DNA from 2 places in the Paenibacillus stellifer genome. Region 2 is predicted to be linked to the other one. Evidence: a T-box and tRNA genes for the amino acid it is inferred to sense, from the RefSeq annotation. Region 2 holds a T-box; the other holds one or more tRNA genes.
The links. The T-box of region 2 lies ahead of PSTEL_RS19960 (arginine--tRNA ligase). A T-box ahead of a tRNA ligase gene usually reads a tRNA of that ligase, here a tRNA-Arg.

Region 1: it has a tRNA-Arg gene. The T-box ahead of PSTEL_RS19960 (arginine--tRNA ligase) is inferred to sense a tRNA for this amino acid. The anticodon was not compared.

The regions. Positions count from the first base shown of each region.
Region 1 is NZ_CP009286.1:739,699-755,575, reverse strand. It holds gene PSTEL_RS03635 (MerR family transcriptional regulator) at 1-51, shown strand, start outside; gene PSTEL_RS03630 (MerR family transcriptional regulator) at 266-655, opposite strand; gene PSTEL_RS03625 (carboxymuconolactone decarboxylase family protein) at 758-1,162, shown strand; gene aroD (type I 3-dehydroquinate dehydratase) at 1,400-2,164, opposite strand; gene PSTEL_RS03615 (LysR family transcriptional regulator) at 2,444-3,358, shown strand; gene rbsK (ribokinase) at 3,365-4,288, opposite strand; gene glgP (alpha-glucan family phosphorylase) at 4,643-6,259, shown strand; gene PSTEL_RS03600 (IS1182 family transposase) at 6,437-7,888, opposite strand; gene katA (catalase KatA) at 8,166-9,623, shown strand; gene PSTEL_RS03590 (LysR family transcriptional regulator) at 9,742-10,641, opposite strand; tRNA gene PSTEL_RS03580 (tRNA-Gly) at 11,080-11,150, opposite strand; tRNA gene PSTEL_RS03575 (tRNA-Pro) at 11,165-11,238, opposite strand; tRNA gene PSTEL_RS03570 (tRNA-Arg) at 11,410-11,486, opposite strand; tRNA gene PSTEL_RS03565 (tRNA-Gly) at 11,494-11,568, opposite strand; tRNA gene PSTEL_RS03560 (tRNA-Leu) at 11,578-11,665, opposite strand; tRNA gene PSTEL_RS03555 (tRNA-Lys) at 11,675-11,750, opposite strand; tRNA gene PSTEL_RS03550 (tRNA-Gln) at 11,759-11,833, opposite strand; tRNA gene PSTEL_RS03545 (tRNA-His) at 11,860-11,935, opposite strand; tRNA gene PSTEL_RS03540 (tRNA-Asp) at 11,985-12,061, opposite strand; tRNA gene PSTEL_RS03535 (tRNA-Met) at 12,137-12,210, opposite strand; tRNA gene PSTEL_RS03530 (tRNA-Val) at 12,287-12,362, opposite strand; tRNA gene PSTEL_RS03525 (tRNA-Glu) at 12,481-12,552, opposite strand; tRNA gene PSTEL_RS03520 (tRNA-Ser) at 12,601-12,689, opposite strand; tRNA gene PSTEL_RS03515 (tRNA-Asn) at 12,755-12,827, opposite strand; tRNA gene PSTEL_RS03510 (tRNA-Ile) at 12,831-12,907, opposite strand; rRNA gene rrf (5S ribosomal RNA) at 12,943-13,059, opposite strand; rRNA gene PSTEL_RS03500 (23S ribosomal RNA) at 13,151-15,877, opposite strand, start outside.
Region 2 is NZ_CP009286.1:4,328,453-4,344,329, forward strand. It holds gene PSTEL_RS19940 (stalk domain-containing protein) at 1-812, opposite strand, end outside; gene PSTEL_RS19945 (ABC transporter ATP-binding protein) at 1,030-1,758, shown strand; gene PSTEL_RS19950 (ABC transporter permease) at 1,755-2,807, shown strand; gene PSTEL_RS19955 (TetR/AcrR family transcriptional regulator) at 2,865-3,536, shown strand; T-box leader at 3,632-3,864, shown strand; gene PSTEL_RS19960 (arginine--tRNA ligase) at 3,913-5,922, shown strand; gene PSTEL_RS19965 (hypothetical protein) at 6,026-7,096, shown strand; gene PSTEL_RS19970 (IS630 family transposase) at 7,169-8,203, opposite strand; gene PSTEL_RS19975 (DUF2798 domain-containing protein) at 8,343-8,858, opposite strand; gene PSTEL_RS19980 (hypothetical protein) at 9,232-10,482, shown strand; partial or broken gene PSTEL_RS28575 (glycoside hydrolase family 16 protein) at 10,479-10,775, shown strand; gene PSTEL_RS28580 (hypothetical protein) at 10,673-10,927, opposite strand; gene PSTEL_RS27205 (Ger(x)C family spore germination protein) at 10,929-12,149, opposite strand; gene PSTEL_RS19985 (spore germination protein) at 12,146-13,615, opposite strand; gene PSTEL_RS19990 (GerAB/ArcD/ProY family transporter) at 13,612-14,727, opposite strand; gene PSTEL_RS20000 (S-layer homology domain-containing protein) at 15,165-15,485, opposite strand; gene csaA (chaperone CsaA) at 15,482-15,814, opposite strand; gene PSTEL_RS27210 (EamA family transporter) at 15,845-15,877, opposite strand, start outside.

The DNA.
Region 1 (15,877 bases), 2.1 Mb from region 2:
CGGTTCCTCCGCGACGCCGTGCTGGTCTACACGGCCGCCCAGGGCAAGTAGCACACGGAATACGGGAATAACAAAGATAGAGGCGCAGGGGACAGTCCCTGCGCCTCTTTTTGTCGGCGGCATATGATCTCTACCCCGGCAAGCGATCTGCGTTCCCTTCTTCGGCCAGCCCGCTCAGGGCCGCCGCAGGACGCTCAGCATGCTCATCGTCATTGCCGATCCTCATTCATGCGAATCCTCATGCTGATCCTCACTTCTGAGCGATTTACTCCGCGTGACCCGCCTCCACCCTCTCCTCCATTTGTTTGTACAACCGGATCTTATCCTCTACCTTCTCCATGTCCTCCTTCAGTCTCTCCAGCTGCCGCCTTACCCTCTCCTGGTGTTCCTCCAGCATTAACCGGCGTTCCGTCACGGTCGAATCTCCCGCGCTGCGCAGATCGGAATAACGCTTCATCTCCTGAATCGGCATATCCATATCCCGCAGCAGTCTCAGAAACCGTACCCATTCCACATCGCGCTCCGTATAGCTGCGGTAGCCCTGGCCATCCCTGGAGACCGGGGCAAGCAACCCGGCCTTCTCGTAATACCTCAGAGTATGGGCGGTGAGTCCCGTGAGCTCCGACATCTCCCGAATATTCAGTGTCTTGTTCATTCTTTTATTTTATCACAAAGACGGGGTTGCTTTAGAGTGCGCTCTAAGCAGTAAGCTGATTCCGAGACACAGCGCAAGCTGATAAAAGGGAGGAAATAGAGTATGGACAAACAACGTTATGAGCGGGGCTGGGAGAAACTGATGGAAATCGACGGGGAAGGCGGGCAGCGGGTTATCGAATCGCTCAAGGAAATCGCCCCCGATCTCGGAAGCTATGTCGTGGAGTTCGCCTTCGGCGACATTTACTCACGCGGCGGTCTGGATTTGAAATCCCGCCAGTTGATTACCATCGCGTCCCTGCTGACACAGGGAGGCTGCGAGCCGCAGCTCACCGTGCATCTGAATGCCGCGCTGAATGTCGGCTTAACCCCTGCCGAAATTGTTGAAGGCATTATGCACTGCGTGCCTTATACGGGCTTCCCCCGGGTACTGAACGCTGTGCTGACCGCCAAAGCCGTCTTTCAGGAGCGCGGAGTAACCGGGCCGGGAGCAGCAAGCCGGGAGTGACCGCCCAAGGAGTAAGCAGCCAAGTGAGTGGGCGACCAAGTGAGTAAGCGCCAAGAAGCAAGCGGGCAGAAGGGGCGGCTAGCCCCGCCCTCCGCCCTCTCACACCGCCATTCATCACACCGTACATGCATACCGGTTCGCGTATTGGCAGCTTAGCCTTCGGCAAATTCCTTACTGTCCGGCATTACCTTGCTGCCCGGTCTTTTTAAATTCCGCTACCGTGTTGCAAATTCCAGGCTACAAATTCTGGTGCATCAGCTCCAGCAGCCCCCGGAGCTCAGCCACCGGCAGTTGTCCCGGCGCGGACGCCTTCTTCGCCGAACCGAAGGTAAGCGCGGAGCCGAACAGCTCGCCGGCCAGCCGGCTGATCATCCCCTTTCCGGCCATCGACATCGTAATAATCGGCCGGTCCGCGAACTGTTCATTCATGATGCGCGTCGCATCAAGGAGAGTCAGCACATCGCCGGCATGAAGCGGCATCACTGCGATTTTCGGCAGATCGCCGCCAAGCTCCTGCATTTTCCGGAGACGCGCAACGATCTCCTCCTTGGACGGCGTCTTGTGAAAATCATGATTGGAGACCACGACTCGGACACCGTGCTCATGCGCCCATTCAATCAACGGCGCCACAATGTCGTCTCCGGCGAAGAGCTCCACATCTATCAGATCAACCATGCCGCTCTCGGCGGCGGCCCGGTTCAGCTTGGCGTAATACTCATTGGAAATCTCCCGTTCGCCGCCCTCCCGGGCGCTTCGAAACGTAAAAATCAGCGGAATACCGGGAATCGCTTCCCGTATGCCGCCAAGCGCAGACAGGACGGCCTCCAGATTCTCGGCTTCCTCAAAGAAATCGATCCTCCACTCCGCCACATCCGCTCCCAGCGTCAGCAGCTCTTCCGCTTCCCGCACCAATTCTTCGGCCGTCGCCCCGACCAGCGGGACGCATATTTTGGGCATTCCTTCTCCTATGACAACATCCTTCACTATTACCGTGCCGGCCATTCCCTTCACTCCTTGAACGTTCTTTCGATGCTTCTCCCTCTACGGTAACGCATATTGCCCGGAAGCGCCAGCGCAGACTTCCACCTGCTATTAACGAAATAGGGGGCATCCCGACTGTTGCCAGGACAAGGTTCATCCAGACTATTGCCCGGAAGCGCATAGAGTTCTACTGACGATTAGTAAGTGAAATTTTTCACATATTATGCTGGTTGAAAATGGTATGCTTAAATTCAATCCTCTTTCATTTCATGATTATCCTTCAGCAAGGAGGGCACCACGTTGAATTTGAAGCATCTTCAATACTTCCGCGTCATCGCCGAATTGGAACATATTACCCAGGCGGCAGCCCGGTTATCCATCACTCAACCCAGCCTCAGCCATGCCGTTTCCGAATTGGAACGGGAGCTGGGCACCACTCTCTTCGAGAAGCAGGGACGCAATATCCGTCTGACCAAATACGGAAAGCTGTTCCTGGAATATGTGAACCGTGCTCTGGAAGAGCTGGATAAGGGCGAGAAAATGATGCGCGAGCTTGCCGACCCCTGTGGCGGAAGAATTGATCTGGCCTTCACTTATGCGCTAGGAAGCCAATTTATTCCCCAGATTGTCCAAGCCTTCTCCGAAGAGGAGGCTAACCGGAAAATTGCGCTCTCCTTTCACGAAGGAAATGCCAAACATCTGCTTCAGGGTTTGAAGGAGGACCGGTTCGATCTCGTATTCTGCACCAATGAGGAGCGCGATTCCGAGATTGAGTTCATTCCGCTGCTGGAGCAAGAGCTGGTGCTGGTTACACCGCTTGGACACCCGCTGGCTGAATACGATAGCGTTAACCTCAAAGAAACCGAGGCTTATCCCTATATCTCGTTCAGTTCCCGGAACGGCATGCGCCAGGTGATCGACACCCTGTTCGATAAGGCCCGCATCAAACCGAGAATCGCCTGTGAAATCGAGGATGAGAATGCGGCCGCCGGACTCGTCTCGGCAGGCTGCGGCATCACGATCCTCCCCCGCAGTGCCATGCTGGATCACTATAAGGTCAAGGTCTTGCCCATCACCCATCCGATCTACCGCCGGTATATCTGCATGGCCCAGGTCAAGAACCGCTATCTGTCCCCGGCTGCCACCCAGCTTCGGGATTTCGCCGTCGCGAAATTCGGAAGCATTCCGGAGCCGGAGGCGTTCATGCAGCTTTAGGCCCTGTCAGGCTTTGGCCCGCTCGCGCAGAAACCGCTCGGTCTCCTCGCGGTCAGGCAGAGAGGGAATGGCGCCCTCCCTGCCTACGGTCAAAGCCCCTACAGCGTTCGCGAAACCGACCGCTTCACGCAGGGAGAGCCCCTTCGCCAGCTGTACCGCAAGCGCACCATTAAAAGAATCCCCGGCCGCCACCGTATCCACCACCTTGGCCGGGTAGCCCGCAATAACTTCAGCCCCCTCTTCCGTCACGATAAGGGCGCCTTTGGAACCTAGCGTTACGATGACGTGGCGGGCTCCTTTGCCGAGCAGAATCCGGGCGGCCTTCTCCGCGTCTGACGGGTTCTGTACTGGCATGCCCGCCATCAGGGCAACCTCGGTTTCATTGGGCGTCAGATACGTTATATAAGGCAGAATCTCGGGACCGATCTCCTTGGCCGGAGCGGGATTCAGGATGACCGGCACGCCATGCTTATGAGCCAGGCCGGCAGCCTTCACCGTCATGTTATAATCGCTCTCCAACTGAAGCACAAGCATATCCGCGCCCGCGATGAGTTCTTCCATTCCCTTCAGATCTTCGGCGGACAGCTCCAGATTAGCTCCCGGAACGATGAGAATACGGTTCTCCCCGCTCTCCTCCACAACAATTGAAGCTACGCCGGTTGGCGAACTTGCACTAGTCCTTAAAAATTCCGTATGTATGCCTTCCCGTTCCATAATGTCCCGAAGCTCGCGGCCAAACGCGTCGTCTCCCACCGTGCCGGCCATCGTGACGTCACCGCCCAGCCTTGCCGCTGCAACCGCCTGATTGGCTCCCTTTCCGCCTGGGCTGAGAGAGAAGCTTCTGCCCATCAGCGTCTCTCCCGCCTGTGGAGCCCTGTCTGTCCGTACCACCATATCCATATTCAAGCTGCCGATTACCAGAATGCCCATAGTCACCCTCGTTTCTGTTCTTGACTTCCGCTGTCCGTCTTAGGCTGATGGCCCACACTCCACACATATTCAGAATGATCTTTATATTATAGGGCATATTATAGGCCGAAAGCGGCCTGAAGCGCCACTATCCGAAATGGACTGCATCGGCCGGTTTTTAGACTGTATATCACACTTAAAAATCCCAGAAATTAGAAAAAAAGAGTCTAATATTGTGCAAACGTTTCTATACACTATATCAGCAAGCGTTAACAACGACTTTTTTTCTATGTTTTTCCTCTAAAAATGTGCTAAAATAGCTTCGAAACTTAGTTTTTTCTGTGCAAACCATTTCATAACTTAGGAGGCCTGTTTGTGAGCGACAAGAAACTGCCGACAGTAGCGTATTTCAGTATGGAGTATGGTCTGGATTCCGATTTTAAGATGTATGCCGGAGGACTTGGTATTCTGGCGGGAGATTACATTAAAGGGGCCAAGGACATTGACGCGCCGATCGTCCCGATTGGCCTGAAATGGAAGCAAGGTTACACGGATCAGAAGATTGGAGACGACGGCAGGCCTTACGACTCTTACTACAACTACGTTTACGATTTTCTGGAAGATACGGGTGTAAGCGTTACCGTCAAAGTGCGTGAGACCAACGTAATCTGTAAAGTCTGGAAATGCGACCAGTTCGGCAACAACCCGCTTTATCTGCTTGACACTGATATTCCAGAGAACGGAGATGCGTGGATCACGGGACAGCTCTATGGCTGGTTCGGCGAGGAGCGTATCGCGCAGGAAATCGTGCTCGGCATTGGCGGCGTCAGAGCGATGCGCGCCCTCGGCATTGAGATCGATGTGTATCATTTCAACGAAGGCCATGCGGCGCTTGCGGCAACGGAGCTGATCCGCGAGAAGATGTGCGGAGGCAGCAGCTTCGAGGAAGCCTGGAAGGCTACCCGGGAAGAGGTCGTCTTCACCACTCATACCCCGATCAAAGAAGGGAATGAGGAGCATCCGCTGGGCCGCCTGGAATACATGGGAGCCTACAACGGCCTTACCCGTGACCAGATGGAGCGGATAGGCGGAAGCCCGTTCAATATGACGGTTGCCGGCCTGCGGCTTGCCCGTATTTCCAACGGCGTGGCCAAGCTGCATGGAGAGACTTCCAACCTGATGTGGAAGGAAGTTGCTGGCAGATCGCCCATCATTGCCATTACTAACGCCATTCATACGCCTACGTGGGTAGACGAGCGCATCACAGCCGCTTATGAACAGAACGGCGATCTATGGGCCACTCATATGGAGATCAAGCGGGAGCTCCTGTCCTTTATTGAGAAGCGTACTAGCATAAGCTTGAATCCGGACAACCTGCTGATCGGTTTCTCCCGTCGTGCGGCGCCTTATAAGCGCAGTGATTTGATTTTTTCACGTCCGGACCTTATCGAGCCTTACCTGGAGGATGGCAAAGTCCAGATCGTCTTCTCCGGCAAAGCCCATCCTTTGGACGATACCGGCAAAAAAATCGTTACCAACCTGGTGTCCATGATGAAAAAGTATCCTAAGAGCGTCGTATTCCTGGAGAACTACGATATGACGATCGGGGCGAAGCTGACCCGGGGCTCGGACATCTGGCTGAACAACCCGCGCAGACCGCTGGAAGCCAGCGGCACCTCCGGCATGAAAGCAGCCATGAACGGCGTTCTCAACTGCTCCATTCTGGACGGCTGGTGGCCGGAAGCGTGCATTGACGGCGAGAACGGCTGGCAGATCGGGGACGGCTTCCAAACGAAGGACTTCGAGGAGCTGGACCGCCATGACAGTGAGGCCTTGTACGACACTCTGCTGAATCGCGTTCTTCCCGTCTACTACGATAATCGGAGCAAGTGGGTAGAGATGATGCGCAAGAGCATTGAGACGACACGCACGGAATTCGCCACCAAGCGGATGCTGGAAGAATACTACGACCTGATGTACATCAAGGGCTAAAAGCCTTTTGGACCTTAATTCCATACCTCATTAAAACCAAAAGCGTGCCGGATTTCGAGGCCGCTGAAGAACTTACAGTTTTTCAATCTTGGTGAGAAGTGAATACGTAAAAAAGACATCCATTCCCAGTATATGGGGGAGGGTGTCTTCTTTTTAGGGGCGTATTGCTCCTTATCCTTACTCTGCTATCTTTAATATTCGTTTTAGGTTTACAGCAAATATGGCCATCGCACCTTGTAACTGCATGCCAAGCAGACCCGAGGATATCGCTACATCATACCCGTGTCCATGTTTAAGCTCACTGTTCTTCGCTTCAATTTTGTAACGTTCCTTCGCTTTTGTCTTAAAATACTCCGTTTCCTGGAACGCCATCTGCTCCGTGTGCTCTTCAGATTTAATCGTTACGGAGTAGGTCTTGCTCTTGGCTCCTTCTTTGTAGCAGCCTTCCCTAAGCGGGCAACGCTTGCATTGATCCACATCAAAATAATAGGTAGTCTGCTGGTTTTGGCCCTCGCCCTTCTTGCCTTGCCGAGCCTTCCGAATGGCCATGTGTCCAGCTGGACATACGTACATGCCTGCATCTTTGTTGAACAAAAATTCGTCTTCTTTCTTTCGCGCGCCCTGCGTAATGAGCGGATTTAGTTTGGAAACCAGTTCAATTTCATTTGTTTTCGTGTAAGCAATATTTCCTTTTTCTGAATAGGCTGTATCCCCAATCACCGTTTTGACCTGCATGCCAGCCGCTACGCTCTTTTCGATGAGCGTCTGCAATTGCTTGCCGTCATTCTGTTCGCCTGTTGTAATTACAGCCGCTGTAATGATCCGTTCTTCGGTCATCGCAAGATGAGTTTTGTATCCAAAAAACGCGGAATCTGCACTCTTATGTCCCACGCGCGCATCCGGATCTGCCGCCAAACGAAGCTGCTCAACATCATCCGCAACCGTTTCTTTTAGCAGGTTGAGCGGCTCCAGAATTTTGGGCACCTGTGCAATGCCGCTCTCGTTTTCGATGAAGTGGACGAGTTTTTGGCAGTATGTAAGTTCATCCTCGAGTTCGCTCGTCGTATTCTTTGCCGGCATCTTGGCCTTGGCCGATTCATCCATGGTATACACGGCTTTTCGTAATTTACGTGCACGGTCTTGCAAAATTTCTTGGGGCGTTTTTTGGTTGTAGCGTGCTTTCGTATGCGTTGCGTCGACGATGATGGAGTTGCTCTTCAGGATATTCTGCTCGATGGCAAGTTCTACGGTCTTACCAATGAGCATGTCCAAGAGATTCATGTCTTTCAACCGCAGTTTACGGAATTTCGTCAGAGAACTGGGGTCGATTACCGAGTCTTCTGGTGCCATGCCAAGAAAAAATTTGAACGAGAGGTCGTACTTTGAACGCTCAACAATATCTACGTCAGACAATTCAAAGATTGCCTTCAGAAGCAAGTATTTAAACATGCGAATAGGGTCAATGGCGTTGCGTCCATTGTCCAAGCAGTATTTCTTTTCGAGTTCCTCGTATATGAAAGTGAAGTCCACCAAATCGTTAATTTGACGAAGCATATTGTCCTTTGGTACAACGATGTCATACAATGCCGCGTAAGGACTCAGGATTAAAGTTTGTTGTTGCCGTATCATCCGCACTCACCCGCTTTTCGTTATGACTCCATTATACAGAAAAAGGTACAGCCTCTTCAATTTAATTGAAAGACTGTACCTTTTTCTATGAGATGGACTTTTTCAGTGGCCTCCCGGATTTCCGGCCGCTTTTTTTCGTGTATATCCCTCATCCATTTTTATTAATTAAAATTATTATAAAAAAGCTTGATTTTTTAAATTATAATTATTATCATCTATCTATATTAGGATTTATACTTAATCTAATAACAAAACAACACGAAAGGTGACTGATCTCATGACTTACGATAACAGCCGCCTCACAACTAGCTGGGGAGCGCCTGTAGGAGATAACCAACATTCGATGACCGCCGGTTCCCGGGGACCTGCACTGATCCAGGATGTCCACCTGCTGGAGAAGCTGGCTCATTTCAACAGAGAACGCATCCCCGAGCGGGTCGTTCATGCCAAGGGCGCGGGAGCGCATGGTTATTTTGAAGTCACGGGAGACGTTTCTTCTTATACCAAAGCAGCCTTTCTGTCTCAGACCGGCAAGCGTACGCCTATGTTCATCCGTTTCTCCACCGTGGCAGGCGAGCTCGGCTCCGCCGATACAATCCGCGACCCGCGGGGCTTTGCGGTGAAATTCTACACGGAAGAAGGCAACTATGATCTGGTCGGCAACAATACGCCCGTCTTCTTCATTCGGGACGCCATCAAGTTTCCGGACTTCATTCATACGCAGAAGCGGCATCCGCAGACCCATCTGAAGAACCCGACGGCAGTCTGGGATTTCTGGTCCCATTCCCCCGAGTCGCTTCACCAGGTTTCGATTCTGATGTCTGACCGCGGCATTCCCGCAACTCTGCGCCACATGCACGGATTCGGCAGCCATACGTTCAAGTGGGTGAACGCTGAAGGGAACGCGGTGTGGGTCAAGTATCACTTTAAGACTGAACAGGGCGTAAAGAATATGGATGTCGATGTTGCGGCCAAAATAGCAGGAGAGCATCCGGATTACCATACCGAGGATCTGTTCAACGCCATTGCCAACGGCGACTACCCGTCCTGGAAACTGTATGTGCAGATTATGCCGCTTGAAGACGCAAATACGTACCGGTTCGATCCATTCGACGTAACCAAAGTGTGGTCGCAGAAGGATTATCCGCTGATCGAGGTTGGCCGCATGGTGCTGGACCGAAATCCGGAGAACTATTTTGCGGAAGTGGAGCAGGCTACATTCTCTCCGGGTTCGTTCGTTCCGGGCATTGAGGCTTCACCTGATAAAATGCTTCAGGGCCGCCTGTTCGCCTACTCCGATGCTCATCGCTACCGGGTCGGTCCGAACCATAACCAGCTGCCTATTAACCGTCCGCAATGTCCGGTGCATAACCATCAGCGCGATGGCGCCATGGCTTACGGCGATAACGGCGGAGCCTCCGTCTACTATGAACCGAACAGCTTCGGCGGTCCCAAGGAATCTCCGGAGCATCGCACCGCTCCGTTTGAGGTGTCCGGCCAGGCAGACAGTGTCGCCTACGACCATGACGACCATTATACACAGCCCGGGGATTTGTACCGGCTGCTGAGCGAGGACGAACGCGCCCGGCTTGTGCGTAACATTGTGGATTCCATGAGACCGGTCGAGCTTGTGGATATTAAATTGCGCCAAATCGGCCATTTCTACAAAGCGGACCATGAGTTCGGAACACGAATTGCCGAGGGACTGGGATTAACTGTTCCATCCGAGCTCTAATATCCCCAGTCTATCCCCATTGCGTGGATAAAGGGCGGGTTATCCCCGGTTCCCTTGTGAGTACAAACAGCGCAGGATCGTTGATCCTGCGCTGTTGTTGTTAATAACTATTTTCTTGTTAAGCATCCGAAGTCTCTACCCCGCACATCCGTGCTTCCGGCAGCTGCTCCTTCAGTTCTTCGATAAATTGCTGAAACGCACTCGTCATATAGAGATCACGCCGCCGTATGAAGACCGTCGGTACCTCCCCATATCTCTCCGGAAAAGGATAACAGCGGATGCCGTCCTTGACGTTCAGCTTGTTATAATACGATACAGGCAGCACCGCATAGCCGATCCCGGCTTTTACACAGCCCAGAAGCCCTTCCATCGTCCCGAACTGCATGACATTGGCCAGACGGTAGCCCTCGTCCCGAAGCCATTCTTCCAACTGCATCCGGTACATACAATCCAGGTTCAGAATCAGCAGCGTCTTGTCCTGTACAGTCCGAAGACCGCAAAAATCCATCGTTTCCGGAACAATCAGTCCTAACCGCTCGTTAATGATCAGTTCCTGAATAATATCCGGATGCTCGACCGGTCCATCCACAAAAGCGCCGTTAACCGAATACTGCAGGACGGAATTGATGAGTTGATCGGTTAATCCGATCTCCAGGTGGACTTCCACCTCGGGAAATTTGCCGCGATAGGCGGATAAAATAGGGGGCAAACGTATGGCCGCCGTCGTATCGGAGCCAACTGTAATGGAGCCTTTGGGAACCGGCGAGTCCACGACTGCTTTTTCCGCCTCTTCCAACAGGTTCAAGATCTTCTCGGTATACGTCATCAATGTCTGACCCGCTGAAGTCAGCGTAATGCCCCGGCTGTGCCGGTAAAAAAGCGGTGTCTTCAGCTCCTGCTCCAGCTGCTGAATTCTTGCCGTCACATTCGATTGCACATAATTAAGACTCTGAGCCGCTTTAGAAATGCTCCCTTCTTCCGCTACCGCCATAAATACCTTCAGAAGGCCAATATCCATCCCGGCACGCTCCCCTCTATTTTAGCTATCAGTCAAGGTGATGACCTCTATCATTTCCCTTCATTATACATGATCCTCCTCTTTCGATTATGATGAAATTACACAAGATATACATCTTAAAGGAGTGGAAGTCATGGAAAATAAATGCTGGCATTTTAAGGTACCCGGAACTGGAGAAAGTGAAGAAATCGTGATCGACACCAAGGATATCAATAGCGTATATGACGTCCTGAGAATGCTCAGAGGTGCAGAGGAAGCTGCCTCCGCCAACATCCCCTGGCTTCCCTCCCGGAAACGGAAAAAGACATCAACGAGAAGCCCGAAGTCGAGCAAAAATAATCGTGGATATGAATGTGTGTGAGGATAACGAAGTGGGCATTTTTTAAATATAGGAATAAAAAAAGGCCTCTGCAGCGCAGAGGTCTTGTTGATGAAGTAAGCGGGTGATGGGAATCGAACCCACGCTATCAGCTTGGAAGGCTGAAGTTCTACCATTGAACTACACCCGCAAATATAAGGAAAATCGGGATGACACGATTCGAACATGCGACCCCCTGGTCCCAAACCAGGTGCTCTACCAAGCTGAGCTACATCCCGTTATAAAGAGTGAAGGTGAAACTAGGATCATTCAATGATTTTATTGATGGCGCGCCCTGAGAGATGCGGACACTTCGTGTCCGACTGCGAAGCAGCCCTAACGAAGCTTAAGCTCCGACGAACTCTTTCGTTCGAATCAGGTGACGCTTGGATCATTCAATGATGTATAGATGGCGCGCCCTGAGAGATTCGAACTCCCGACCTTTTGATTCGTAGTCAAACGCTCTATCCAGCTGAGCTAAGGGCGCATCTATATGGAGCGGACGACGGGAATCGAACCCGCGACCCTCGCCTTGGCAAGGCGATGCTCTACCGCTGAGCCACGTCCGCGTATTAAGATGGTGCGGTCGAGAGGACTCGAACCTCCACGGGGGGTTAGCCCACACGGACCTGAACCGTGCGCGTCTGCCAATTCCGCCACGACCGCATGTAACAATGGTGAGCCATGAAGGACTCGAACCTTCGACACCCTGATTAAAAGTCAGGTGCTCTACCAACTGAGCTAATGGCTCGCATATAATGGCTGGGGATATAGGATTCGAACCTATGCGTGACGGAGTCAAAGTCCGTTGCCTTACCGCTTGGCTAATCCCCAATAAATCGGACTTGCCTGTAAGTTAATGGGGCGATCGATGGGACTTGAACCCACGAATGCCGGAGCCACAATCCGGTGCGTTAACCCCTTCGCCACGACCGCCATGCACTAAAAATGGTTTGAAAGGCTGTGTAAAATCAGGTAAATCAAATGGCGGAACCGACGGGATTCGAACCCGCGATCTCCTGCGTGACAGGCAGGCATGTTAGGCCTCTACACCACGGTTCCACGTTTAAGTACTGCTAGGCTCCCCGGAAAGTAATCGGAATACGCTACAAGCATATCATCACTTTTTGGGGAGAATTGCGGGGGCAGGATTTGAACCTGCGGCCTTCGGGTTATGAGCCCGACGAGCTACCGGGCTGCTCCACCCCGCGTCAGTAAAATTATATTATTGTTATTAGCCCCAGCCAAGCATTCGAAGCCGTAGCTTCACTTTTTTGGGAATAATCATGGTGGAGGCTGAGGGGATCGAACCCCCGACCCTCTGCTTGTAAGGCAGATGCTCTCCCAGCTGAGCTAAGCCTCCATATTGGTGACCCGTAGGGGATACGCCTCGCAAGCGAGCCGACTGCGATGCATTCCTTACGATGTCTACGCTCCGACGAACCTTTAGGGGTTCTCATCCCCATTCGAAGAAGCAAATATGACCCGTAGGGGATTCGAACCCCTGTTACCTCCGTGAAAGGGAGGTGTCTTAACCCCTTGACCAACGGGCCGTGCTAATTAAGAATATTGCTTTTTCCATTCGAATCTGGAAGATCCAACGGAGAGAGAGGGATTCGAACCCTCGAGACGCTTTTGACGCCTACACGATTTCCAATCGTGCTCCTTCGGCCAACTCGGACACCTCTCCATGATAGGTAAGGTACCCCGGAAAGCAATAAGCTAAACATTTCACTTTTGCTTTCCGGAGAGTAACTCCCCGAACAGGACTCGAACCTGTGACAACTCGATTAACAGTCGAGTGCTCTACCAACTGAGCTATCAGGGACCATGGTGGGCCTTAGTGGACTCGAACCACCGACCTCACCCTTATCAGGGGTGCGCTCTAACCAGCTGAGCTAAAGGCCCTTTTAGGACACTATGTAAAATAGCTTAAGATTACCGCTTGGCAGCGTCCTACTCTCCCAGGACCCTTCGGTCCAAGTACCATCGGCGCTGGAGGGCTTAACGGTCGTGTTCGGGATGGGTACGCGTGGAACCCCTCCGCCATCGCCACCAAACGGGCATTTGCGGTACAAATGCATATTCAGGCTTGATCACCTGAAAACTGGATCGAAACGAATCTTGCGTCTTGCCCTTTTCGGGGTCTTCTTGGATAAGCCCTCGACCGATTAGTACTGGTCAGCTCCATGCATTGCTGCACTTCCACCCCCAGCCTATCAACCTTGTCGTCTTCAAGGGGTCTTACGTATTGGGAAATCTCATCTTGAGGGGGGCTTCACGCTTAGATGCTTTCAGCGCTTATCCCGTCCGTACATAGCTACCCAGCCGTGCTCCTGGCGGAACAACTGGTGCACCAGCGGTACGTCCATCCCGGTCCTCTCGTACTAAGGACAGCTCCTCTCAAATTTCCTGCGCCCACGACAGATAGGGACCGAACTGTCTCACGACGTTCTGAACCCAGCTCGCGTACCGCTTTAATGGGCGAACAGCCCAACCCTTGGGACCTACTTCAGCCCCAGGATGCGATGAGCCGACATCGAGGTGCCAAACCTCCCCGTCGATGTGGACTCTTGGGGGAGATAAGCCTGTTATCCCCAGGGTAGCTTTTATCCGTTGAGCGATGGCCCTTCCATGCGGTACCACCGGATCACTAAGCCCGACTTTCGTCCCTGCTCGACTTGTGGGTCTCGCAGTCAAGCTCCCTTCTGCCTTTGCACTCTTCGAATGATTTCCAACCATTCTGAGGGAACCTTGGGACGCCTCCGTTACGCTTTAGGAGGCGACCGCCCCAGTCAAACTGCCCGCCTGACACGGTCCCCGTACCCGATAAGGGTACCAGGTTAGAACCTAGATACGATCAGGGTGGTATCCCAACGTCGCCTCCACCGAAGCTGGCGCTCCGGCTTCCTAGGCTCCCACCTATCCTGTACAGATCGTACCCAAGTTCAATATCAAGCTGCAGTAAAGCTCCATGGGGTCTTTCCGTCTTGTCGCGGGTAACCTGCATCTTCACAGGTATTAAAATTTCACCGGATCTCTCGTTGAGACAGCGCCCAAGTCGTTACGCCATTCGTGCGGGTCAGAATTTACCTGACAAGGAATTTCGCTACCTTAGGACCGTTATAGTTACGGCCGCCGTTTACTGGGGCTTCGGTTCACAGCTTCGGGTTACCCCTAACCGCTCCCCTTAACCTTCCAGCACCGGGCAGGCGTCAGCCCGTATACTTCGCCTTGCGGCTTCGCACAGACCTGTGTTTTTGCTAAACAGTCGCTTGGGCCTTTTCACTGCGGCCCCCTCGGGCTACTCACCCTACCGAGGCACCCCTTCTCCCGAAGTTACGGGGTCATTTTGCCGAGTTCCTTAACGAGAGTTCTTCCGCGCGCCTTAGAATTCTCTTCTCGCCTACCTGTGTCGGTTTGCGGTACGGGCACCTTCTCCTGGCTAGAGGCTTTTCTTGGCAGTGTGAGATCATGACCTTCGCTACTATAATTTTCGCTCCCCATCACAGCCCAGCCTTACGGTGTACGGATTTGCCTATACACCAGCCTCGCTGCTTAGACGGACATCCATCAGTCCGCGTCACTACCCTCCTGCGTCCCCCCATTGCTCATAACGGATTATGGTGGTACAGGAATATCAACCTGTTGTCCTTCGACTACGCCTTTCGGCCTCGCCTTAGGTCCCGACTGACCCTGAGCGGACGAGCCTTCCTCAGGAAACCTTGGGCTTTCGGCGGATCAGATTCTCACTGATCTTTTCGTTACTCATACCGGCATTCTCACTTGTGTACTGTCCACCAGTCCTCTCGGTCCAGCTTCAACCTATACACAACGCTCCCCTACCCCTGGATCGACTTCACTCCTGCCTCGAAGCCTTGTGTTTATCCCCTGGGAACCATTTGGCCTCAAGCCTGGATTCACGGCTCTTCGGCAAACCTGTTCTTGTGATAAACACCGCCTCAAAGAAGCAGTGAAGTCGATCCAAGCCATAGCTTCGGTGGTGTGTTTAGCCCCGTTACATTTTCGGCGCAGAGTCACTCGACCAGTGAGCTATTACGCACTCTTTAAATGGTGGCTGCTTCTAAGCCAACATCCTGGTTGTCTGTGCAACTCCACATCCTTTCCCACTTAACACACACTTGGGGACCTTAGCTGATGGTCTGGGCTGTTTCCCTTTTGACAATGGATCTTAGCACTCACTGTCTGACTCCCGGTTAATCAGTCTATGGCATTCGGAGTTTGACTGAGCTTGGTAACCCTTGCGGGCCCCGCACCCAATCAGTGCTCTACCTCCACGACTGTCATTTCCGAGGCTAGCCCTAAAGCTATTTCGGGGAGAACCAGCTATCTCCGAGTTCGATTGGAATTTCTCCGCTACCCCCACCTCATCCCCGAACTTTTCAACGTTCGTGGGTTCGGGCCTCCAGTGCGTGTTACCGCACCTTCACCCTGGACAGGGGTAGATCACACGGTTTCGGGTCTACGTCCACGTACTCATTCGCCCTATTCAGACTCGCTTTCGCTGCGGCTCCGGCTCCTCGCCTTAACCTTGCACGTTAAACGTAACTCGCCGGTTCATTCTACAAAAGGCACGCCATCACCCCTAAAATGGGCTCTGACTTCTTGTAAGCACACGGTTTCAGGACCTGTTTCACTCCCCTTCCGGGGTGCTTTTCACCTTTCCCTCACGGTACTGTTTCACTATCGGTCGCCAGGGAGTATTTAGCCTTGGCAGATGGTCCTGCCGGATTCATACGGGGTTTCACGTGCCCCGCACTACTCGGGATCCGTCTCGGAGGGAACAGACTTTCAACTACAGGGCTTTTACCTTATCCGGCGGGCCTTTCCAGACCTCTTCGTCTACCCTGTTCCTTT
Region 2 (15,877 bases):
TTGGCGAGCTTCTCCTGCTTGTCTCCCTGGACAAAATAGAGCGTTTTGCCGTCGGCTGCCCAAGCGAGGTCCGTCTTCACGCTCGTATCCGTACCAAGCGCCTTGATCTGTCCGTTCGACAGATTAATCACATACAGCTGGCCCGTCTCATCCGTAAAAGCGCCCTGGCTGCGGTCTGCCGAAACGGCAAATCCGGAAGCTTGTCCGTCGCTTTCCAGAACGCGATAGGTTCCCGGCGTAGCGGACAGCTTGTACATCTGCTCCGCATCGCCTTCCAGAGTCGCGAGAATCGTGCCGTCAGCCGCCCATTGCGGCGTGCTGAACTCGCCCTGCGGACGAGCTGCGCTCAGAATTTCCAGCGGGCTTCCGTACAGTTCGCCGCCAAGGCCGTATACGATTGCGCTAAGCTCAACGTACAGCTTGCCGCCGCTCACGGTCGGAGCGGTTGTGAAGCTGCGGGCTGTACCGTCAACTGTATAGCTCTTGGAGCCGGCTTTCAGAGTAATCGTATGTAATCCTGCCGCGTCCGTAATCACGACGCTTCCCGTACCGGAGGTCAGGCTTGCACCGAGTGCCGTTGTGAGCTGCCCAAGCGCGTAGAGCTTGTACCCGCCGATTTCGATCGTCTTCAGCGTCGCTTGCGCTCCGTTGATCGTCCAAGAGGCCTGCCCTTCCTTCACTTTGGCAGTTTTAGCGGCTGTATTCTGAACCGGAGCCTTGCTCCCCCCTGATGCTGCCTGAACACTGGCGCTCACTGCCGTTGTTAGAAGCACGGAGGTCATGAGCACGCTTAACCATTGACTTTTCTTCAAATGGATCCACCCTTTTCGATGAGGTAACTTGTACGCCGGGCTTGTGCCCCGATGCACTTGCTAATGCTATTTTCAGGCTTGTCTGTCAAATCTGTTGCAGAGGAATGTTTTGGAAATATTAAAAACCAAAAAAAGATTTTACAAATGGCGATCAAGCGATTAAGGTAATGAGTGAGTACTCACTCATTACGTAATTTATGGAGGTTTTCCTTTAATGATGGAGACAAACACAGTCATTCAAGTCTCACATATCCGCAAAGCGTTCGGCGGCAAAATCGTCCTGGACGACATCAGCCTTGAAGTCCGCCAGGCGGAGACCTATGGGCTGCTGGGGCCATCCGGCTCCGGCAAGACGACACTTGTCAAGCTGCTGACCGGAATAGACGAAGCGGATCAGGGCGATATCACGGTGCTGGGCGTGAAGGTTCCGAAGCTGTCGCTGCTGTCGCAAATCGGCTACATGGCCCAGTCCGATGCCCTGTACAGCGAGCTGAGCGCCAAGGAGAATCTGGAGTTCTTCGCGTCTCTGTACGGATTGAAGAAGGCAGAACGCAACCGGCGCATACAAGAAGTCATGGAGATCGTCAATTTGCAGGATCATCTTCGAAAAAGAGTGGATCAATACTCCGGCGGCATGAAACGCCGCTTGTCACTCGCCATCGCCCTGCTGCACGAGCCGCCGCTTCTCATTCTCGATGAGCCGACGGTCGGCATCGATCCGGTGCTGCGCATGTCTATATGGAAGGAACTCAAAAACTTGAATGCCCGCGGAACAACGATCGTGCTCACGACCCATGTCATGGACGAGGCTGAAAAATGCGACCGGCTCGGTATGATCCGGGAAGGCCGCCTGCTCGCTGAGGACACGCCGGCCAATCTCCTGGCCAGCACCGGCTCTTCTACTATTGAGGAAACGTTTCTGTATTATGGAGGTGTCCGTCCATGAGAGTCCGCGCGCTGACGCTTCGCATTCTCCGGCAGTTCATTCACGACAAGCGGACGATGGCTCTCATGTTCATCGCTCCGCTCATTGTCTTAAACCTCATGAGCCTCGTCTTCGGCGGAGACGCCTATAAGCCAGCCATCGGGCTTACGGGCCAGGCAGCCGCGCTGTCCGGCAGCCTGGAGAAGCATGACGCCAAGACGACGGCTTACGATACGGCCGACATTGGCATGCAGGCATTGAAAGACGGCAAGATCGACGCCTTGATCAGCATGGAGCAGGGCAAAGCGCAAGTCGTGCTGGAGGGCAGCAATCCGACGGCGAACCGCGCCGTTATGCTGGCGCTGGAGCAGACCTCGGGCGATCTTCAGGCCTCCGGCGCCCCTTCGAAGCAGCAGACAGCCGCCTCGCTGAAGCCAGAGATCAGCTACCTGTATGGCTCCGCGGACATGAAGACGATCGACCGGTTCGGGCCGATCATGATCGGCGTGTTCATATTTTTCTTCGTCTTCCTGATCGCCGGGGTCTCCCTCTTGCGGGAGCGGACGACCGGCACGCTGGAACGGCTGCTCGCCACTCCGCTCAAGCGATGGGAGGTCGTCATCGGCTACGTGTGCGGCTTTGGCTTATTCACCATTGTTCAAGCATTGCTCATCTCCTGGTTCTCCATCCAGGTGCTCGGCATCCTGATGGCGGGCAGCTTCGGCTACGTGCTGCTGATTACACTGCTCCTGTCCATGACGGCGCTGACGCTCGGAACACTGTTGTCGGCTTTCGCCAGCAGCGAGCTGCAAATGATCCAATTCATCCCGCTAGTCATCGTACCGCAGATCTTTCTCTCCGGCCTGTTCCCGATGGATACTCTGCCGGATTGGCTGCAGAAGATCGGATATCTGACCCCGCTCTATTACGGGTCCGAGGCAATGATCAATATTATGATCCGCGGCAAGGGCTGGGACGCCATCTCGGTGGACGTCTTGGTGCTGGCCGGTTTCTCGGTATTGTTCATGGCGCTGAATGTGCTGGCTCTTCGCAAGCACCGCCGAATGTAACAGCGTGTTCTTTATGTTAAAATGGTCGGATAACAGTGCTAGTGGAGGGTTGTCATCATGGCGGAAGAAAAAACGGACCGAAGCGACGATCAATGGGCCCAGGAGCTGCTGGCCATCGGCGGCGAGGAGCATATGACGCCCAAGCAGATCGCCATTCTGAAAGCGGCGGTCGAAGTGTTCGCGGAAAAAGGGTACGCCGGGGCCGCAACCAGCGAGATTGCCCAGAAGGCGGGCGTTGCGGAGGGCACCGTTTTTCGCTATTACAAAACGAAGAAGGATCTCCTGATCTCCATCATCGGGCCGACGATGGGCAAGCTGCTCGCACCGTTCATCATCCGGAACTTCGGGAGCGTGCTGAATTCGCCTTACGAGACGTACGAAGACTTCCTCCGGGCTTTTATCGTGAACCGCCTCGACTTCGCCCGGAACAATTTCAAGCTGCTGAAAATTCTCGTTCAGGAAATACCCTTTCATCCGAGTCTTCGTGAGCAGTTCGTCGAGAATGTCATGAATACAATTGTGGAAAAAGTGTCTCTTCAGCTTGAGCGCTTCAAGGAGAAGGGGCAGATTGCCGATGTGCCGACGTCAGCCGCCATCCGCTTCTCGGCCTCAGCCGCCCTTGGCTTCATCATGACCCGGCTGCTGTTTCAACCCGATAAAGACTGGAATGACGAGGAAGAAGTCGAGATACTGATCCGCCTGATCATGCACGGCCTCTCCCCTAAATAACATCAACTCGTCATGAAGGGAATGCATCATGAAATGCAATCCCCTGGGACAGTATTGATTTTCGGCAGGAAACAGGTATAATTAGACCAAATTTCGTACAGTCGATGATCGGGAGAGTAGTAAAGGGGCACTGAGCCTGCAGCGAGCCGGAAGGGTGAAAGCCGGCGGCCTTCCCTTTACAAAGCGCACCCGGGAGACGGACTTCCGAAAGGTCCAGTAGGAAGCCCCGGGAACAGGCCCGTTATGCCTTAAGGTGGCCGGATTGCGTTCAATCAGCATGTCCGGCAAGCAGAGTGGTACCGCGAGAACACAAGTCCTCGTCTCTTTATTTGGAGACGGGGGCTTTTTTTATTCAGACAAAGGGGGACTTTCGAACATGCTGAGCCGGATCATTGGTCAAGAGATTGAACAAAGCGTATTGATCGCCGTACGGGAGATGGGACTGGAGGTTTCCGCACTGCCGGAGGTGAATATTGAGCAGCCCGCCAGCCTTGATCACGGGGATTATTCCAGCAATATCGCCATGAAGCTCGGCAAGACGCTGCGTATGCCGCCGCTTCACATCGCGAGCAAGCTTCGGGATGTGATGATGGCTTCGGCTTCAGAAGGTGGGCTGATCCGGCAGGTAGAGACCGCCGCTCCCGGCTTCCTTAACGTTCGGATCGACTGGAGCGTCTGGGCCGGGATGAATGAAGCGACCCCTGCGGGCAGCCAAGGCAAGGTTGTGATCGAGCACACTTCTATCAACCCGAACAAAGCTGCTCATATTGGCCATCTGCGGAACGCCTGCATTGGAGACACCCTCGCGCGTCTGCTCAGAAGAACCGGTCATACGGTGGAGGTTCATAACTACATCGACGATCTCGGCAATCAGCTGGCGGATACGGTAGTGGGGCTGCTGAACTTGCCTTTGGAGGGCGACTACGGACGTTTCGGCGATTACTGCTGGGATCTGTATTCCGCGGTCAACCGGACATACGGCTCGGACTCTCTGCTGAATGCCAAGCGGACGGAGACACTGCATGAACTGGAGCAAGGCACCGGCAATACCGCCTGGATCGGCAAGATTGCCGCAGAAAGGATCGTCCGCGACCATGTGAAGGAGATGGCAGACTTCGGTATCCTGTACGATCTCCTGGTGTGGGAGAGCAGCATTGTCAAGGAGGGCTTCTGGGATGCGGCGTTTGAGCGTCTGCGGCAGACTCCCCTGTTCGTTCTGGAGACGATCGGCAAGCTCGCTGGCTGCTGGGTGCTGAAACAGGCGGAAGATGTTGGCGGAGCCGAAGACCAGGACACTGGGGATGCCCGGCAGGACGGTGAATACACGCAGGATAAAGTGCTGGTACGTTCCAGCGGCATTTTGACTTACACCGCCAAGGATATCGCCTATCATTTATGGAAATTCGGACTGCTGGACAAGGATTTCACCTATGAAGCGTTTGACGGTGAGCTGTACACGACAGCTGCGCATGGAGCGGCCAAACCCCTCGGTCAAGCCCATACCGTCATCAATGTGATCGATTCCCGGCAGGAATATCCGCAGACGATGGTCAAGGAAGCGCTCCGGGCACTGGGTTACGGCGAGCAGGCGGACCGGCTGCATCATGCCGGTTACGGTGTCGTCTCGCTGAGCCCCGCTTCTGCGGCAGAGCTTGGCATCGATACGTCGGACGGCAGAGCTTCGTACGCCATGTCGGGCCGTCAGGGGATCGGCATCAAGGTCAGCGATCTGATCTCCCGGATGGAGCGGCATCTCGAAGATACCCGAAACGGCCGCGACGGTCTGCCGGCGCGGATGATTGCTACAGCCGCCATCCGTTATTATCTGCTCCGGTTCAATCTGGGAACCGAGGTCATTTTTGATTTGCGCCAGGCGATGGAGCTCGCCGGGAATACGGGCGTGTATCTGATGTACGCCCACGCGCGGGCAGCTAGAGTGATCCGCAAAGCTGAGAGCCTCGGGTTGCTCGCACCAGACGTTGTCAGCCGGAGCGCGGATTCCACCGAAAGCTCAAGCCAGATCGAGGACAGTAACGGCCAAACCGGCAGCCGGGCTGGGCATGACGAGTGCGCGAACGGCAGAGCCGTCCCTCTCCCGCCTCCTTCTTTCCCGGCGAAGCTGGAACCGCCAGAACTGGCGCTGCTGAGACAGCTTGGCGCATGGCCGGACACCCTGCATACGGCAAGCAAGGAATTGACGCCGAATACCATCTGCCAATACAGCCATACTCTGTCCTCGCTGTTTCATCAGTTCTATGCTTCCTGTCCCATTCTCACGGGGCCGAATGAAATCGTCGCTTTCCGGCTGTGGCTAACAGCCAAATTCAAGGAGACGCTCGGAGATTCGCTTGCGGTACTGGGACTTCCGGCGCCGGAGCGGCTATAATTTTTGCCAATTTGGAAGGATTATCCGCAAACGGTGTCGAAATATATAGACTGCTGTCGTGCCGGAGTGCAGGGCAGCAATACATACACTGGGGGAACCAAACATGAAGAAACACATGGTGCTGCTGCTCGCCGCACTGCTGCTCCTGATCGGATCGTTCACATCAATCGGCGCGGAGAAGGCCTCCGCCGCCCAAGCGCCCGTCTACACGGAGCTCGCAACCTTTGTGGACGGCAAGCTGCTCATTTCGCCTGCCAAATCACTGGTAGCCAAAGGCTCAACCTATGTTCCGGTCAAGCTCGCAGCGCAGATTCCGGGCATCTCGATCGATGCGTCTTCCGGCATTGTGCTGACAGGCGGCAAGGGAACCGCCAAGCTCGACGCGACCAACTCGATGCTGTACCAGAACTCCAATTATGTAGCGTTCAAGACGCTGCTGAAGATCGGAAATCTGGACGGCAAATATGCGTCAAGCGCGAACTGCCTGTTCGTCTGGACGACAGATGAAGGCAAAACCAAGAGCAGCGAGATGCTTTACAGCATCAGCAAGCTGCCCGGAACGATCGGCGGTGTTGTCGGCAAGAAGGTATACGCCTTCGGTCATCCCGGCTCCAACTGGGTTACGGGTGTAAGCTATGACGGCGGCTCGACGATCGAATTCACCATGCAGAAAGAAGACGGCACTGTCTGGACGCTGCTTGATCCGGCAGACGGCGCGGAATCTCTCTACACCGCTGAGTATCTTCAGTACTTGAAGACCGTCTACAACGGATATCCGGCCTGGATGAACAATTCGGTAATTCAGGACAGCCCGTTCAAGAACATGGAGAAGGTCACCATTCTTAACATCGTTCCCGATCCCGAGGACAGCACCTTGCTGATCCGGGTACGCCGGGCCAACGGGCAGGAATTTGATATGACGACAGAAGCTGCCGATGATGTGCAGGATGAAATCAACCAATATTTTTATTTCAAGAACCCGAAGACCGTATTCAAGATCAGCGACAAGATGTGGAAGGCGATTCAGGAGGAAAAGGTCGTTGTGGGGATGACGTTTGAGGAAGTATACCTCGCCTGGGGCGAGCCCGACGAGACCGATGATTCGCTGGGGCTGGCGGTGTATGGGAATACGTATTTGTATTTCCGCAACAGCAAGCTGGCGTATATCTTGTAGAATGGCGATTGCACCGGGAGTCGTGTTCAGGCACGGCTCCTTTTTATTTTATATAAGTTGAACTGAAAATCTTTATACCTGAAGAAGTAAACGGTCAATTACGGCTTGAGGAGTTCGGTTGATGCTTTTCATAAAAGCGGCCACATGGGAACGAATGACGTAGAACTTTTGGAAAAACACATTGTTCACGACATCGTGCTTTAGCCATTTCCACAAACCTTCCGTGGGATTGAGTTCCGGGCTGTACTTGGGTAAATAGACCAACTGCAATCGGGCGTGCTCCTTGAGAAAAGGCTGAATTTCATCGGCATGATGAATGTGGGCATTATCCAGGACAACCACGACCTTGCCGGAATACGTCTGTAAAATGTCGGTCAAGAAGCGTTGGAACGCTTTCGCATCCAGTTTTTCTTCTTCCCGGTGAAGGGCATGGCCGGTTTCGTAATCGATCGCTGCAAACAGCTTGGCACCCTGATGCTGGCCATACGTCTTGATTTTTCGCTGTTGTCCTCTCGGAAACCAATTGTACTGTAAGGCTAGATAGGCCCGAATAGCCGATTCGTCTTCAAACAGCAGGTGATCCACTTTTCCTTGATCTAACTGGTCTTTGAGCTCAGGTAGCGTGACTTGGCGAAACTGCTCTTGCTCCTCTGGATTGGCCTTTGCCAAAGTATAGGTGGCCTTCGTGTAGCTGAAGCCAAGGCGGTTCAGCATTTTGGAGACGCCTTTGAGCGTGTAGTCTTCGCAATACTCCCGAAGAATCCAGGCACGAATGAGTTTTAACGTCCAGGTATACTTCGCTTCAAAGCCAACATCGACAGGGCGTTTCTCAGCGATGACTTGCTTCAGCCGTTCCTCTTGCTCATTCGAAAGTCGCTTGGAACCACCCGGATATTCACCCAATTCGAGACCTTGCAGTCCATTCTTACGGTAGTTCTTCCAGTATCCGCTGATGGCCGGAAAGGATCTGCCCAAAATATCGGCAATTTCGGTGAGGGTCCGGCCCTCTAGATGCAGCCTTATCGCCAAATATCTTTCATACATCCGGGTACTTTCTGTTTCCTTCATGGCTTCTGTCAGTTTTCCGATCTCTTGTTCTGTAGTCATTTAAATCTCCACCTTTTCAGGTTCTTTCTTATCTTTTACCCGATTCTGGCGGTCCTTAATGTTACGAGTTCAATTTATATAAAGGCATTGGTTGTCTCTTCCGCCCGCTGAACCAAGCTCCCTCCCGATACATGCCATGCTACGAGTTTACACTTGCAGTTTGAGCTGCCTGTCTGGCGTGCATCTTTTTCATAACATATCTGGCAATAGGCTGGGCAATCAGCAGTTCAATCCAAAAGGCTACACCAAAGTTTCTGGGCCAAATATGGAGGAAGTTCTCAAACGGCTTCAAGCTGATTTGTCTCGTTCCGACCCACGTTCCTATAATGGACATCATGATCGATAACACCGTTACGTTTAGGACAATATGCAATAATACTCTGGCGTTAAATCCGTCATTCTGTCCCTCGATTTTTGGTGTCAGCTTGGCAACGATCGGTCCTGCAATCAAGTTCACAGATAGAACGATGATGACCCACATTACCGGTATTATTTTCAAGGTATTGAGGTACACCTCTTTACTGAATCCAAGCTCCAACCCCGTTATAACAGGCGCGATCGTGTTTACCGAAATGATTGAAATGATCAGCATAAACAGAATGCCCTCATTTCGATTTCTAGGCAGTCTTGTTTCCGCATGCAGATGGTTTGTCATCCCTGTCTCCCCCTTCTTTTTTTAGACTTTGTTATTATAGCGATATCGAAAAGCTCTTCATAAGTGAATATTTTGTGAACAAATCATTCAATTTAAAGGTGCTCACTCTATTCTCCGCATTGCGAAACAGCCGCCACTCCCTCCGCTTCCATTTCCGGACCTCTCCCACAATCGTTCTGTTAAACTATGAAGCCGAATATTTTCTTCGGAGCGTACGAATGCATACTTCCACCTCAGGGCACTAAAGCCAAAATAATTGGCATCAACATAAAAACCTTGGTCTTTTATCCCAATAATTCCATTAGTTAGACTTAAGGTGAAACAACATGTAAGCGATATCTTGACTGTCAAACCATTTTAAAGGAGGGCAAGTATGAAAGAAGTGCACAAAGCTGAGATTGGGTTCACACGCAAAGTATGGGGTTTGTTCCTCGCGCTGGTGATGCTGTCCGGCATCGGCTTGTTACCGGCTTTCAAGGTTCAAGCAGCAGGCACGACCATAGCCTCAATGGCTTATTTCTCGGCAGCGGACGGGCCTGTCATCACCAAATCCGGAGTGGGACAAGCCAGTTACGGTTTTGTTATGCCGGTCTTCAACGGAGGCGCCGCCAGTTGGAGCGACGTTTCCGGCGATTTGGGTGTTAATGTGAAGGTTGGTGGCAATTGGGTAGATATCGACAGCGCAGGCGGGTATGTCTATAACCAGAACTGGGGGCACTGGAGCGACGGCGGCATGAATGGCTACTGGTTCACGCTCACGGCCACCACAGAAATTCAGCCGTACTCCAAAGCCAATAGCGGAGTTACGCTCGATTATACGCTGGTGTTTCAGAATGTTAACAAGACCGCCATCACGTCGATGACGCCGACACAGGGTCCGGAGCTTACGGCGAGCTTCACCGGCGGAGCCGGGTTTACGTATCCGGTAATCAACAATGATTCAGGCCTTATCTATGATGCGGTAGCCGACGATTTGAAGCTGTACGTCAAGCCGGTGGGCAGCAGCGAGTGGATCGACGTCGACAACAATGCGGCCAGCGGCTGGATTTATGACAGCAATTTCGGTCAATTTACCGAAGGGGGCAAACTGGAGTCGAAGACCACTTCCGCCAGCCTCATTTACACGATCAATTTCAATGAGCCTGTGCGCAATTCGTTCGTCATCTCTGCCTACGACGGCACCACCTACACGGCGGACAACAGCGGAGCCATCGGCTTGCCGTTGCCCAAAATCGATGGGGGCGCGCCGATCGGCAGCGAACTGGGCAACTTCATGTATCAGATCAAAAAAGACGGGCAATGGGTCGATCTCAGCAGCTCCAGCCAGAGCGGATTTCTCTATGCCGGCAACGGCTACAATAATATGTCCGCCGCCAACCAGTGGGGATACTGGGACGACTACATCTACGGCCTGTGGTTCAAGCCTATCCAGGAGAACATGGAAATCCGTATCGGCTACCCGTTAAACGGGCAGTCCGGCGGAGATGTCGGCAGCAACTATGTATACTACAACTTCATCGGCAACCCTAATGCACCGCGTCCCGATGAATCCGATCAGAACGACATCGCCGTTGGAACGCCATCGCCATTGGAACGCCATCCGATCCGGCCATCGCCGGCATGAATCTCATCTGGCAGGATGAATTCAACGGCACCGCGCTCGATACAAGCAAATGGAATTATGAAACGGGCTATTACCTCAGCGAAGATCCCAACACCTGGGGCTGGGGCAATGCGGAGCTGCAGCATTACACGAACAGCACGCAGAACATATTCGTGACCGATGGACAGCTGAACATCCGGGCGTTGAACGATCACCGTTCGTTCCCGCAGGACCCGAACCGGTACGCCCAATATTCCTCCGGCAAAATCAACACCAAGAACGTTATGTCCCTGAAATACGGCCGGGTAGACATTCGCGCCAAGCTGCCCACCGGCGACGGCATCTGGCCGGCGCTCTGGATGCTGCCGGAGGATTCCGTGTACGGGACCTGGGCCGCATCCGGCGAGCGATGCCCCAGGGCCATCGCTTGGTTGTTTTTAGTCAGAAAGAGATATTTGACTACCACTTTAGCCAGGTATATCTTGCAAGAAGTTTTCGGATGTCATGCCGTCGCGCCGTATTTCTGCCTTCACCTTAACGGTCACTTCCGCCCTGACGAACTCATCGTCCCATTTCGACCTCACTTTCTTGAATGCTTGATAATGGCTGCGCATCAATTCCTCGCCGAACCCGAATATATCGACGCCGTATTTCTTCTGCACCTTGGCAATCGTTGCTTCGACATGGTCTTGGATTTCCTTCTCCGTCAACTTGCGCACTTGATCAAATCCGGATATCTTCCTTAGCATTATCCATTCACATTGGTTCTCGCTTACGGTCCCCTCGACATTGATACGGATTCTAATCTTGGGACGATTGCCGTCATAATCAACTTCCAGGTGCGTCTTGGACCTCCCAACTCGCACCTGGACATATTGACCTTTGCCACATTGTACCGTTAGCGAAGTGTTCTTGATCCGATCCTGGGTCCACAATAAATCTCGTGTCTCTTCTGTGCTCAAATGGCCAACCAGCTTCGCTCTGCGCATAACGGCTGTCCCGTCGCTAATCATTTCGGTTGGCGAATCGGTATTCTTTCCGGCGTCAACAGCATGCTGTCGTTCACTTGGATGCTCAATCGTCATGGACGACATCACTGGCTGCCGGCCCTCTGACGTAATTGCCGCAATGAATTGCTTCAAGTTCGTATTCGGCGAACCTCCCCAGTTCGCCTCAACCGAATCGAGTCCCATACGGATTTTCACAGCCGATACCCTGCTCTCCGGGACATAGAGCTTGGTGAACTCCGGTGCAGCTACTTGGTGGGCTGCAACGAGTTGAATATCGTTCCGGATGTCCTTCATCGATTCGAGAAACTCAAAGAAAAGAATGCCTTTGTCGGTTTCGAGCAGCTTGGCATCCATAATGAGCAGCATCATATGGCTTAGCTCCAGCTTGCGGGACGTCTTCCGCTCGATACGGCTGAATGCTTGGTCCATCGTATTCCCTTCCGCGTCGACGGAGAACGTTGGACTATTGCCTTTAGCACGGTCGGATACGAACTCCAGTGGATTAATCATCTGCAGATAAACATGGTAATTCGCTTGATCGCCGACCGTCACGGACATACTGCTTACGATGATGTACTCGTTCGCCGAACGCATGTCCCAGCAGCCCGTCAAGACCAGACCGAACACACAAAGTGTAAAAAGCAGCCTAATCACTACTCGTGCATTGCTCCCGATCATTTCGATGTATCCTTGTTCATATCCGATATTCGAACCAACAAATCTTTCTGCTGCTTCAATCGAAGCGGAGCGAAAGGCTTAAGGTAAGGAACACCGAAAGAGTGCAGGCTGGCCAGATGGATGACTATGACAGCCGTGCCTAAGAAGACGCCGTAAATACCTAATATTGAACTGAGCAGCAGCAATCCGAAACGGATGATTCGAGCTGTATTGCTGAATTCATAATGAGGCGTGACCAATCCGCACAACTCTGCTGCAGCTACAACGATCAGTATAATACTCGATACGATCCCGGCTTGAACAGCCGCTTGTCCGAGTATAATCGCTCCGGCGAGAGGAACAGCTTGGCCGATGTTTTTCGGCACCCGGGTGCCGGCCTCTCTAATCACCTCAAATATGAGCGTCATCGCGATAAGTATAAAGCCTGTTGGAAAGGGCGAGCCTTGTTCTTGCCCGCTGACGGAGTAGAGCAAGGTTGTCGGAATCATCTGCGAATGATAGTTGATCACGCAGAGATAATAGGCGGGCAAGAACAGAGATATCAGAAAGGCAGCATGCCGCAGCGGCCGAATCATTTGGGCAAAAAGAGGCTGGAAGTAATAGTCGCTGGCTGATATGAAAAAATGGCCGTATACGGCCGGTCCGACAAGAACAAAAGGACTACCGTCCACAATGACAGCGCAGTTGCCTTCCACCAACATGGACGCCACCGTGTCCGGTCTCTCCACATCCAGCAATGTCGGGAAGAACAAGGAGCCCTTATCTTTAATCAACTGCTCTACATTGCCGGAATCATATATAGCCTTCGCCTTAATCGCATTTAATCGTGAACGGAAATCAGACACAAGTGAGGCTTCAGCTGCGTTCTCCAAGTAGACTAAGCTAATCGAAGTTCCGGTCTCTTCCCCTGCTGTGAACGACTCGATCCGAAGGAGTGGATTTCGCAGTCGCCGCCGTATCAATGAGAGGTTTGTATCCATCGCTTCCGTGAAGGCATCATCAGAGCCGCGGTCTACACGCTGGGTCTTCGGTTCTTCGATCGATCGGGCCGCTATGCCGCCAACCTCGATGCATAAGACTTGGTTGACGCCCTCAGCCATGAGGATTGCATCGCCAGCTAACATTCGCTCGGCTGCTTCACGAATAGTTGCCGCATAGACAAACGGAAGAACGCCTAACTTATCTTGCCGTATTTTCTCCAACTGCCGGAATTGAAGTGGACTTCCTTCTGCCGTTGCCTCCTCCATAAGAGGGATAAGCAGCTTATCTGTCATCGTCTTGGAATCACCCATCGTCTTGAGCACGCACATGTAGCCATCCGCTGTGCCGATTCGGATCGCCGTAGACTGAAAATCAACCGGATTGCCGAACAATTCGCGCAATTGAAGCAGCGTCTCCTTAGGATCTGTACTGAGCGCGGAAGTATATCGGCTCTCCTGCTTTCGTTCGTTCCATCCTGCCTTCACAGTGATCCACCTTTCTTGACGCGTCCAGCGCGTTTCACACGAAGCATAATGAACATGATGAGGGGGATGACCAGCTGCATCGGAATATGCACATAGATAGACGCGAACGAGAGCCCTTCACTGATATGCTCCGCAAACGTGTTCGCAATATTAATCGAGAGTATGGCTACAAGACATGCGATCGGAAATGCCGATGTGCGATAAGGGATCCTGCATAAGTGCTCAATGCCCTTAAGCGCGCCAAACATAAACAGAGAGACCTTCACAAGAATCGTTATGAACATAACGAAGACAACGACCATATCCATCCGTTCGAAAAAGTAACCAAATGAAACGTCCCTCACCGTAACCAGAAAAGGGAAGTTCGTGCGTCCCTTCATTTTCACACCGAGAGATACCGTCTCCAGAACTGCCGCGCCTGACAGAATCAATCCGGAAATGCCGATAGCGGTACTGGATACTGCACCAACACGAGGGGCTGGGGCTATGTACTGCATAAATACGAGAAATACAACCAATTCGCCGAAAGGAAATGTGATTAGAGTTGGGAAGATGGAAGACGCAACCGGCATAAGCCCATCCCCTAGCACCGGTTTCAAATAATGGAATTGATAATCGCGGTCGATCAGAATCAACAGGAACAGAACGAGGATAATACCCATAATAAGTGGGAAAAAGAATTCTGCCGTTCTGATAATAACGCCGAACCCAAGCCAGATCATGTAAGCAATGACCATCGAGAAGGTAAACGCAAGCACCTCAATTGGCGTATCTTCAAGCACTGCATTCGATAACAATTCAAGAAGATCGCGCATTACTCTCGCTGCATCATATAAAAAATAAACAACATAGATAGCAATGATGAAGCTTCCCAGCCAACGCCCGAACGATATTCGAACAAGCTCGAACAGGTCGTATGAAGGCTGCTTCGCTTGCAGCAATCGATAAAAGGCAAATAGACCCACTCCAAATACAGTGGTTGCGGCAATCGAAATCCAGGCATCCTGCCTTGCGGAAGATCCCGCATTCATTACAATGGCGCTTCCTAATTCGAACAACACCGTGACGGCAAATAACTGCCAGGGCGAGACAACGAATCTTGCCTCTTTCATACCGCCGCCTCCATTCGATTAATTCTGCTTCCGCGCAGCATTTAGGCGCCAATCCTTCCATATGCAGTAAGACAAGCCAATGGCAAATATTGCAATTTGGTAGTAAGCTCCATTTATCGAGAGCACTGTGATCTCTTTCTTCTCCAATCCGATAACATCAATCAGATAAATGAACGCGAACATAATAGAAGTGATCATTAAAAAAACGGCAGTAAGCAATATGGATGCATCTCACTTTCATAGAAATGATGTCCATCCCATTGTCCCTCAACGGCTCATTATTTATGCAAAGTAAAGACTTCCTAGTCGGTTCAAAAAACTAATCTCCGCGCAAAAAAACCGACGTTGGTTGCTTGCCAACGTCGGTTTTACTTTTACTAAACTTATATGTCTATCCAGTGCCTATTCTACTTTCACTATCTACCCCAGTTAGAGCCTTAAATCAAACCCGCTTTGCTGAGCAGGCGCTGGACTAGTGTCGTAACTTCCGCCCGGGTAACAGACTGCTGCGGAGCAAGCCGGTTCCCCGGCAGACCGTTAATCAGACCGGCCTGTATGTTAGCTTCCGCCGCTTCGCGCGCCCAGACTGGAATATCCTCCTGATCGGCAAACTGCTGCAGAACAGCCGCATTTGATGCAGTCCCGGAATTCAGTTGGGTCAACTCCATAGCCCGCAACAGCATGAGCATGGCTTCGGCACGGGTGATCTCCTGCTGCGGCCGGAACGTGTTGTCGTCGGTTTCTAAGTATGAACTCACCCAATCGGTGTTCCATCTGGCAGGTCAGTATCCGCTTTTAATAGAACAACATCTCCCTTGTCGGGTATTCCCCCAAGAACCAATACTTCTGAATTAAACCCGGCTATACGACGCGGAGGAAAATTGACTACCCCGATCACCTGCCGCCCAATAATATCTTCGGCTGTATATCTCTTTGTAATTTGTGCACTTGATGTTTTGATTCCGATTTCTGGTCCAAAATTAATCTCAAGCTTGATCGCAGGCACTTTTGCTTTTGCGAAAAACTCAGCTTTAATAATTGTCCCAACTCGAATATCCAGTTTCAAAAAATCATCGATCGTTGCCATACAAGCATTCACCTCATCTATTGTCTTTTCTTAGGCAAGAATTATTGCCAGAACAGGCTCTCC